2 regions of the Catellatospora sp. NPDC049111 genome follow, and region 1 is predicted to be linked to the other one. Evidence: riboswitches for the same ligand, from Rfam matches in the RefSeq annotation. Region 1 holds a riboswitch; the other holds the start of a gene.
What was found. Region 1 has a riboswitch for cobalamin ahead of AB0B66_RS27995 (ABC transporter substrate-binding protein). Riboswitches for the same ligand answer to the same signal wherever they lie in the genome.
Positions count from the first base shown of each region.

Region 2: it holds a riboswitch for cobalamin, as region 1 does, so the genes downstream of both, bluB (5,6-dimethylbenzimidazole synthase) here and AB0B66_RS27995 (ABC transporter substrate-binding protein) in region 1, are expected to answer to the same signal.

Region 1 is NZ_JBEZEB010000025.1:23,485-28,059, reverse strand. It holds gene AB0B66_RS28005 (ABC transporter ATP-binding protein) at 1-462, opposite strand, end outside; gene AB0B66_RS28000 (iron ABC transporter permease) at 462-1,490, opposite strand; gene AB0B66_RS27995 (ABC transporter substrate-binding protein) at 1,492-2,409, opposite strand; cobalamin riboswitch at 2,512-2,642, opposite strand; gene AB0B66_RS27990 (DUF4229 domain-containing protein) at 2,682-2,987, opposite strand; gene AB0B66_RS27985 (hypothetical protein) at 3,046-3,480, opposite strand; gene mqnE (aminofutalosine synthase MqnE) at 3,484-4,575, opposite strand, start outside.
Region 2 is NZ_JBEZEB010000016.1:87,456-92,030, reverse strand. It holds gene AB0B66_RS22595 (hypothetical protein) at 190-822, shown strand; gene AB0B66_RS22590 (phosphotransferase) at 952-1,737, opposite strand; gene AB0B66_RS22585 (hypothetical protein) at 1,794-1,916, shown strand; cobalamin riboswitch at 1,878-2,008, shown strand; gene bluB (5,6-dimethylbenzimidazole synthase) at 2,068-2,697, shown strand; gene AB0B66_RS22575 (class I SAM-dependent methyltransferase) at 3,024-3,818, opposite strand; gene sodN (superoxide dismutase, Ni) at 3,895-4,299, opposite strand; gene AB0B66_RS22565 (flavin reductase family protein) at 4,299-4,575, opposite strand, start outside.

The sequences.
Region 1 (4,575 bases):
GCCCTGGGCCAGCGCGCGGGCCAGGAACACCCGCTGGCGCTCGCCGCCGGACAGCGTCTCCAGCTCACGGCCGATGAACCGGCGCAGCTCCAGGGAGTCGAGCACCTGCTCCACGATGGACAGATCCTGCGCCGACTCGCGGCCCAGCGGGGCGATGTAGGGGGTGCGCCCGAGCAGCACATAGTCGAGCACCCGCATCCCGGGTGGCACCACGGGCTGCTGCGCCACCGTGGCCACGAGCTGGGCGCGGCGGCGGCGCGGTAGCGCCGTGGTGGGCGTACCGTCGATGATGATCTTTCCGTGGTGTGGCACCGCCCCGCCCACGGCCCGCAGCAGGGTCGACTTGCCCGCGCCGTTGGGGCCGATCACGGTGACCCACTCGCCGGAGGCCACGGTCAGGTCCACGCCGTGCAGGATCTCGGCGTCGCCCAGGGTCACCCGGACGTCCTCGACGGCCAGCATCAGACGCTCACCCGCCGGGTCGAGCGCAGCACCAGGATGAAGAACGGCGCGCCGAAGAACGCGGTGACCACGCCGATCGGCAGCTCGCCCGGGGCGATCAGGGTACGCGCGGCCAGGTCGGCCAGGGCCAGGAAGGCCGCGCCGAACAGCAGCGACAGCGGCAGGATCGAGCGGTACGAGCCACCGGCCAGCAGGCGCACCACGTGCGGCACGATGATGCCCACGAAGCCGATCAGCCCCGACACGGCGACCGCGGCGGCGGTGCCCAGCGAGGCCGCGGCCAGCAGGATCAACCGGGAGCGCTGCGGGTGCAGGCCCAGGCTCGCCGCCTCGGTGTCGCCGACGCTGAGCACGTCCAGCTCCCGGCGCAGGGCCAGCACCACGACCGTGGTGACCACCGCGTACGGCAGCAGCAGCGTCACCTCGTGCCAGCCGTTGGTGGCCAGCCGCCCGAGCAGCCAGGAGTACACCTCGCGGATGGTGTCCACATTGCGCTGGAGCAGGTACGTCTGGATCGCGGCGAGGAAACTCGACACGGCGACCCCGGCCAGGATCAGCGTCGCCGACGAGCGGTCCCGCCCGCCGGCCACCCCGAGCAGGTAGGTGACCACGACCGCGATACCCGCCCCGGCGAACGCGGCCAGCGGCAGCACGGCCCCGGCCCGGAACGCGATCGCCATGGTCGCGCCGAGCCCGGCTCCTGCGGCGACACCGAGCAGGTACGGGTCGGCCAGCGGGTTGCGGAAGACGCCCTGGTAGCAGCCGCCGGCCAGGGACAGCATCGCGCCGACCAGCAGGCCCAGCACCACCCGGGGCAGCCGCAGCTCGGTGATGATGGCGATCTCGCGCTCGTTCAGCCCCGACGGCAGGTCCACGCCGGGGATCAGGTTGAGCAGCTCCGCCGCGACCGAGCCGGGCGGCAGCGTCACCGGACCCAGGGCGACCCCGGCGACGAGCGCGACCAGCACGGCTCCGATCCCGGCGGCGAGCCACCCGGGACGCAGCCGTGCCGGTCGCAGTGTCGTCACGTCAGGCCGGGACCTTGTTCGCGGCGTCGACGATCGCGCGGATCAGGTCGACGACGCGGGGGCCCCAGCGCGAGGCGATGTCGTCGTCCAGCGCGATGACCTGGCCCTTGCTGACCGCGGTCATGCCGGCCCAGCCCGCACGGGCCTTGACGGTGTCCAGGTTCTGCTGGCAGCACTTGGTGTCGGCCAGGAAGATCAGGTCCGGGTTCGACTTGACCAGCGACTCGGCGGTGAGCTGCGGGTAGCCGCTGCCCTTGGTGTCGGCGGCGTCGGCCACGTTCTTCAGCCCGGCCAGCTCGAACAGCGAGCCGATGAACGTCTTCGAGGTCACCGAGTACAGCGTCGGGTCCAGCTCGTAGTAGTAGGACAGCGGGGTCGCGCGCTTCGGCAGGTCCTTGACCAGCTTGGCGATGTCGTCCTTCATTTTCTGGCCGAGCGCGGCCGCCTCGGCCTTGTGGCCGGTCAGCTCACCCAGCTCGGCGAGCTGCTGGTACGTGTCGTCCAGCGTCACGGCGGCCGGGGCCACGTAAACCGGGATCTTGAGGGTGGTCAGCTGGGCGACCACGTTGTTGGCGTCGGTGCTGAGCACGACCAGGTCGGGGCTCTTGGCGGCGACGGCCTCGGCGTTGGGCTGGAAGCCCGACAGCTCCGTCTTCGGCGCGTTCGCCGGGAAGTTCGAGTTGTCGTCGACGGCGACGACCTGGCCGCCGGCGCCGATCGCGAAGAGCATCTCGGTCGTCGTCGGCGACAGCGAGACGATCTTCACCGGCTGCGCGGGCAGCGTCACCGAGCCGACGGTCACCGGGTACGCCGCGGCGGCGTTCGACGGGGCAGGGGTCGCCGGGTCGTTCGTGGCGCAGGCCCCGAGCGCGGCGACGAGGCCGGCTGCGGCCAGCGCGCCGAACGCGCGGCGGGACAGGAAACGGGTACGCACTGATCCTCCTATCGGTCGAGGCAGGTCCTTCGCCGACAGGGCCCGATCAGGTGGGGCAGCCCGGTCCGCGAGACGCCCTTCCTCGAGAGCGTGGTTCGCGACTGCCGCAGGCGACCTGGCTCGCCCACCGAGGTGGGATCACAGTTGCGGGACAGCGCCGGGTTCACACCGGCTTCGCTGCGGGACAGTCAGCCGACACGCTAATACACACCCGTGCCGATGCTCGCGACGCGGAGTGGAGGATGTGCGCAGGCTCATCACGCCTGGGTCTTGTGGACCTCTTCGGCCTCGGCGGCGGGCACGTCTTCGCCGGGCTCGGTCTCGCCGGCCAGGGCGGCACGCAGCCGGTCCTTCTCGGCCCTGCGGCGGTCCACCGCGCCCTCGACCTGGGCCGCCACGTCGTCACGCAGGTTGCGCAGCAGGAAATAGCTCGCCGCCGCCGAGACCAGGATGGCGATCATCAGCTTGAGCAGCATGCTCAGGTTCGGCACGAACCACAGCGCGGCGAAGACGGCCAGGAAGAGCATCAGCCTGGCGAGCGTGTACTTGACAGCAGGACTCACCGGTCCAGGGTAGCCGCCGAACCTGCCGGGCCTCGGTCAGCCCCGCGCGAGGGGCCGGTCAGCCCCGTTCGGCGGCCGCCAGGCCGAGGTGCCAGAGCACGGCGTACACCACCGTGGTGACCAGCGCGCCCAGCCCGCCGGAGACCAGCGGCGGCAAGCCCGACGCCACGCCCACCGCGAGCACGCCGAGCACCACGGCCACCAGACCGGCGGCCGGGGCCACGGCGAGCCGCCCGCGGTGGCCCGCCGCCGCTTTGAACTGCTCCACGAAGATGATCGCCGGGAAGATCACCGCGAGCCAGCCGGTGAGGTCACCGAACTCGCCCATGCCGAGCAGGGCGAACAGGCCGTCGAAGGCGATCATGCCGAGCACGCTGATGGCGAACCCGGCCAGCGCGTACGCCACCAGGTCGGTGAGCGAGACGATGCGCCCGGACGCGTCCCGCCGCGGGCCCTTGCGCTGCTCCTCGGCCGGGCTCTGCGGATCGGCCACCCGTCAGGCCCAGACCTGCTGCGGCTCGCTGCGCCGCTCGGCCATGCTGACCGGCGCGCCGTACTCCTTGACGACCTGGTAGCGGGTGTCCCGCTCGACCGGGCTGAAGCCCGCGTCCCAGATCAGGTGGAGCAGGTCGTCGCGGTGCATCGTGTTCGGCGTGCCGTACGAGTCCGCGTCGTGCGTGATCTTGTACTCGACGACCGAGCCGTCCAGGTCGTCGACGCCGAAGTTCAGCGACAGCTGGGCCAGCGACAGGCCGTGCATGACCCAGAAGCACTTGATGTGGTCGAAGTTGTCCAGCATCAGCCGGGACACCGCGAACGTCTTGAGCGACTCGGCCGGGCTCGCCATCGTGGTGCGCGCCTGGATCCGGTTGCGGATCTTGCCGTCCGCGCTGTCGTGGAAGTCGTGCTGGTAGCGCAGCGGGATGAAGACGGTGAAGCCGCCGGTCTCGTCCTGCAGTTCGCGCAGGCGCAGCACGTGGTCGACGCGGTGCCGCGGCTCCTCGATGTGGCCGTAGAGCATCGTCGAGGGGGTGCGCAGGCCCTTGCTGTGCGCCAGGCGGTGGATGCGCGACCAGTCCTCCCAGTGGCAGGCGTGGTCGACGATGTGCTGGCGGACCTCCCAGTCGAAGATCTCGGCGCCACCGCCGGTCAGCGACTCCAGGCCCGCCTCCATCAGCTCGTCGAGGATCGCGTCGGCGGTCAGGCCGGAGATCTTCTCGAACCACTGCACCTCGGTCGCGGTGAACGCCTTCAGCTTGACGTTCGGCAGGGCCTGCTTGAGCTCCTTGAGCACGCGCGGGTAGTAGCGCCACGGCAGCGTCGGGTGCAGACCGTTGACGATGTGCAGCTCGGTGAGCTGCTCGTCCTTCATCTCCAGCGCCTTGGCGACGGCCTGCTCCACCCGCATGGTGTAGGCGTCCTTCTCACCGGGCTTGCGCTGGAAGGAGCAGTAAGCGCAGCTGGCCGAGCAGACGTTCGTCAGGTTCAGGTGCCGGTTGACGTTGAACATCACCCGGTCGCCGTTCTTCTCCGTCCGGACGTGGTGCGCGAGCCGCCCCAGCCAGGCCAGATCGTCACTCGCGTAGAG
Region 2 (4,575 bases), on a different contig from region 1:
GAACGCCACGATCGCGGGCGAGGCGAGGATCGTTCCGGGAATGGAGATCGCCAGACTCGCGAGGAACGGCCCCAGCAGGATGAGCATCAGACACCCGCACCCGGAAGGGTTTTTGCGCCGCGCCATCGACTTTCCCTCCATATCGGACGACATGTGATCATAACTTTTGGCGAGTCCTAATATGGCGCGATGAGTGAACAGATCCGCCAGCCGACGCCGTCCGTGGTACCGCCACCTGTGCCGCCTCCCGGCCGGTCGTCGTGGCTGCTCGTCGGTGCCGGGCTGGGCGCGATGGTCGCCGCGTGCCAGCTCGCCGTCCTGATCGGTCCGCTGCTCGGCGCGGCCCGGCAGGCCCTCGGCCTGACGGCGACCGGGCTGACGACCGTCGTTGTCGCGCAGTTGGCCGCCATCGTGTCGGGATTCGCGGCCGGTTACCTGCTCGGGCGGCGGGCGCCTGCGGCGGTGACCGGATCGGCGCTCGTGCTGATGCTGCTCGGTGCAGTGATCGTCGCGTTCTCGCCTTCGGCGGCGATACTGACGATCGCCGTGCTGCCGGCCGGACTAGGTCAGGGCGCGGCGCTCGGCGCCGGTGCCGCCTCGACTGGCCGGGCAGGCGAGCGGCGGGCACAGGCGCGGCTGGCCCTCGGCTTCGCCCTGTTGTTCGCGCTCGCGTTCGGCGCGCTGCTCGGCTGGTTCGCCACGAGGTCGCTGAGCTGGCGGCTGGCCTGCCTGGCGACGGTGCCGTCTGTCGTCGTCGGGCTGTTCGCGGTGGTGGTCATCGCGGTGGCCGCGTCGGTGCGCGGCACCCAGGCGGGGCGCTGAGGTCTCCGCCGCGATTCGATCGACCGCGTGCCGGCCCGACCAGATCATCGACATCTCGGCCCTGCTGCGCGCCCGTGGGAAGGTTTATCCGGCCGATCCGAGCTGACCGTGGAGCCGCACGGCACCGCTCTACAGGCAGGATCCCAGGTCGGCGGAGACGTCATGAAGCCACCGCAGCTGACCGGCGTAGTACTCCAGGGAGGCGGCCGCCTCGGCTGGTGCGAGCGGCGCGTACTTGACGCGCTCGACCTCGTGCAGTTTGGCCCGTTGCAGAGCGGGCAGCATCGCCTGCCTGTCGGCGAGCCCGTACGCGTCGACGAACAGGCGAAGCCGCCTCGGCAGGTCCGGCAGGGGGTCGAAGTCGGCTTCGCGTAGTTGCCCGGGTGGGCACAGCGGCACGAAACTCCACGCGGCCGCCGCCAGGTCGTCGAGCGGGTCCACCGGCTGCGTGGCGTCCCAGTCGATGAACGCCACCGGGATCCCCGCCCGGTAGACGGTGTTCCACGGTCCGAGGTCACCGTGGGAGACGATCTGTCCCGGGCGGGGCGCACACGGATGGAAGCGGTAAGCGGTGATCGTCGGGCTGAACCCGGCTGCCGCGTGGTGCAGCCGCCTGATCAGCTTCGCCGCCTCGGTCAGGGCTCGGTCCGTGCGGGCGTACCCCGGCAGGCGGGCACCACGGCCGGGCTGCCACTGCGGATCCACCGCCACGTCCCCGGACAGGTATGTCAAAACCTCGTGACCGCCCTCGACACCCACGAACCGCGGCGAACCGGCGAATCCGACCGACTCCAGGTGGCCGAGAAACTCGTGCACCGCCGGCGACCACGAGCCCATCGGCCGGTGCACGTGGCCGCCGCGGCGCACGATGCCGGCCGTCATCCGGCCGCCCACCAGCGGTTCCTCCCCGTCCATCGGTCCAGTATCCACGGCAGTCGCTTGCTCGCGGGACGTGAGGCGACCGTGCATTCGTGACGAACGGGCCACCCGAGCCGGTGGGTCTGCGGTTGGTCGCGTATCCGGTCGTGGCCGCGCCGATGGCGGTGCTGCTCGGCGTCGGCGGTAACGTGTCCGGCACGGGCCCGCCGCGGTGACCAGGGAGCTGCCGCCCACGCGCAGTACGCGCAGCCACTGGCCTGACCGGCTGGGAAGGCGGGCGGAGGGCGTCGATCTGGGAGTCCGAAGACCGGCCTCGCGTCCACGGCCCCGGCCTGCCCGGAGCCCGACAGCAGCGGGAGCCTGCCCATGGTCAGCGAGTTCTACGACGTCATCCACCGCCGCCGGGACGTGCGTGGACAGTTCACGGGGGCCGCGATCTCGGTCGACGTGCTGGACCGGGTCCTGGAGGCGGCGCACGCCGCGCCCAGCGTCGGCCTGACGCAGCCGTGGGATTTCGTCGTGGTCCGCGACCGGCCGCTGCGGGAGGCGTTCCATCAGCACGTACACCGGGAACGTGAGGTGTTCGCCGCCACGCTGGACGCCGAGGCCGCCGAGCGGTTCGCCCGGATCAAGATCGACGGGGTGCTGGAGTCGACGCTGTCGGTCGTGGTGACCTACGACCCCGACCGAGGATCTCCCGCGGTGCTGGGCCGGCACGCGATCGCCGACGCCGGGCTGTACTCGGTGTGCCTGGCCATCCAGAACCTGTGGCTGGCGGCCACGGCGGAGCAGTTGGGCGTCGGGTGGGTGTCGTTCTACCGCGAGGAGTTCCTGCGGGAGCTGCTAGCCATTCCGGCCGGGATCCGTCCGGTCGCCTGGCTCTGCCTCGGCCCGGTCACCCACCTCGAAGCCGTGCCCGACCTCGAACGGCACGGCTGGCGCCGCCGCCGGCCGCTGGCCGAAGCCATCCACACGGACCGGTGGACACCTCGCTGAACGGGGCGATCACAGGATCAGGTCAACGCACCCGGGACCGGGCGTCCGAAAGCTCACGTCGTGACTCGACAGCTGCAGCCGGGAGACGCCCAGCACGGAGAAGCGAAGCTCGACGACCAGAGCACCAGCACGACGGCTCCGATCCGCAGCACGGTTGCCCACCCTGGGTCCCGTCGGGGCACGGGTGTGACGTCGTGGCCGAGAGGGTCGCCCGGCCGCGGCCACAACGGATCGACCTCCGACATCACCTGAAGGGCGGAGTTCCGGTGCGCCGAGGCGTCGCCCGGAACCGGAGTCTCTTCCGCGGCACCAGTCACCGCCACAGCCTAGACATGGTCGGCGGATTGCGTCGTCCCTGCTGAGGCTGTGATGAGCACGGTGTGCTTGCGTACGCGGAAGCTGCCGTCGGCATCGATCCGGGCCTGGAGGTGGTTACGGGCCGCGGCGAACTGCTTCGGCGTGAGCGGTTCGGACGACAGGCTGGCGAGATAGGTGAGGACCGGGTCGGGGCTGGGGACTTCGAGGTCGCCGTGGTAGCGCTCGACCGAGACGTCGGCGAAGAGGCGCGCCAGGTAGCCGGGACCGGTCTCGGCGGTGAAGTCGTTCTGGGTGGCGTGCAGCGCCAGGTCGGGGCGACCGACTGCCGGTCCGATGGCGTTGAGTTCTTCGAGGTGGTCGCGGCCGTTCACGGCGACCGCGAGCCGCCCGCCCGGACGCAGCACCCGGGCGAACTCGCGCAGCGCGGCAGCCGGGTCGTCGACGTGGTACAGCATGTGGTTGGCGATCACGGTGTCGAACACGGCATCGCCGAACGGCAGGTCCGTCGCGTCGCACTGCCGCACACGCGCTTCGGGGACGGTGCGCAGCTGCTCGCACATCGCGCCGGAGAAGTCCGTCAGGGTGAGGCGGATCCCTCTGGTGACGTGATCCACGTGGGTCCACAGTTTTCCGGTGCCGGCGCCGACTTCGAGTACGTCGCCGGCCAGCGGGAGCCGCTCGCCGAGCCAGGAGAACCAACTCTGCGGGTTCGTGCCGTAGGCATGCAGTGCGATGCGAGCGGTGAGGTTTTCGGTCGTCGTCGCGTACTGGCTGACGGCATGCGCGGACGGCGTCGAGGTCATCGTCGCATCGTAGATCGAGTCGCGTTGCGCGATGGGGCACCTCGCTCGCGGTCGTCGCGGGGTGCCCCATCATGGCTCAGGCCCGCTTGGTCTCCCAGAAGATCTTGGAGATCTCCTCGATCCTGCCCAGCAGCTGCTCGGCCACGGCCGGGTCGGCCTGACCCTTGGTGCCGGCGGCGCCGGACAGCTTGGTGGCCTCGTTGAACAGCTGGTTCAGGTTCGGGTACTTCTCGAAGTGCGGGGCCTTGAAGTAGTCGGTCCACAGCACCCACAGGTGGTGCTTGACCAGCTCGGACCGCTGCTCCTTGATGATCAGAGCCCGGGTGCGGAACTCCGGGTCCGTGTTGGCCTGGTACTTCTCGCAGATGGCCTTGATCGACTCAGCCTCGATCCGGGCCTGGGCCGGGTCGTACACGCCGCAGGGCAGGTCGCAGTGGGCGCCGGCGACCAGGCGCGGGCGCAGCAGGTGGGACAGTCTCATCAGGTTGCCTCCGGTGACAGTGGTGAGGTGTGGAACCTCCTGGCGTGGTAGATCAGCTGCCCGTCGTCGGGTCCGTGGAAGACGTCCAGGACACCGGCGACGACGACGGTCGCGTCGCCGATCGGGACCTGCCGCAGCGGCCTGACCCGAAGCGCGGCCAGCGCGCCGGGCAGGAACGGCTCCCCGGTCGGCAGCGTGCTCCAGCCCTGCTCGGCGGTGAAACGGGGCCCGCCCGCGCGGGAGAAGTCCCGGGCCACCGCCACGTGCGCAGGCCCC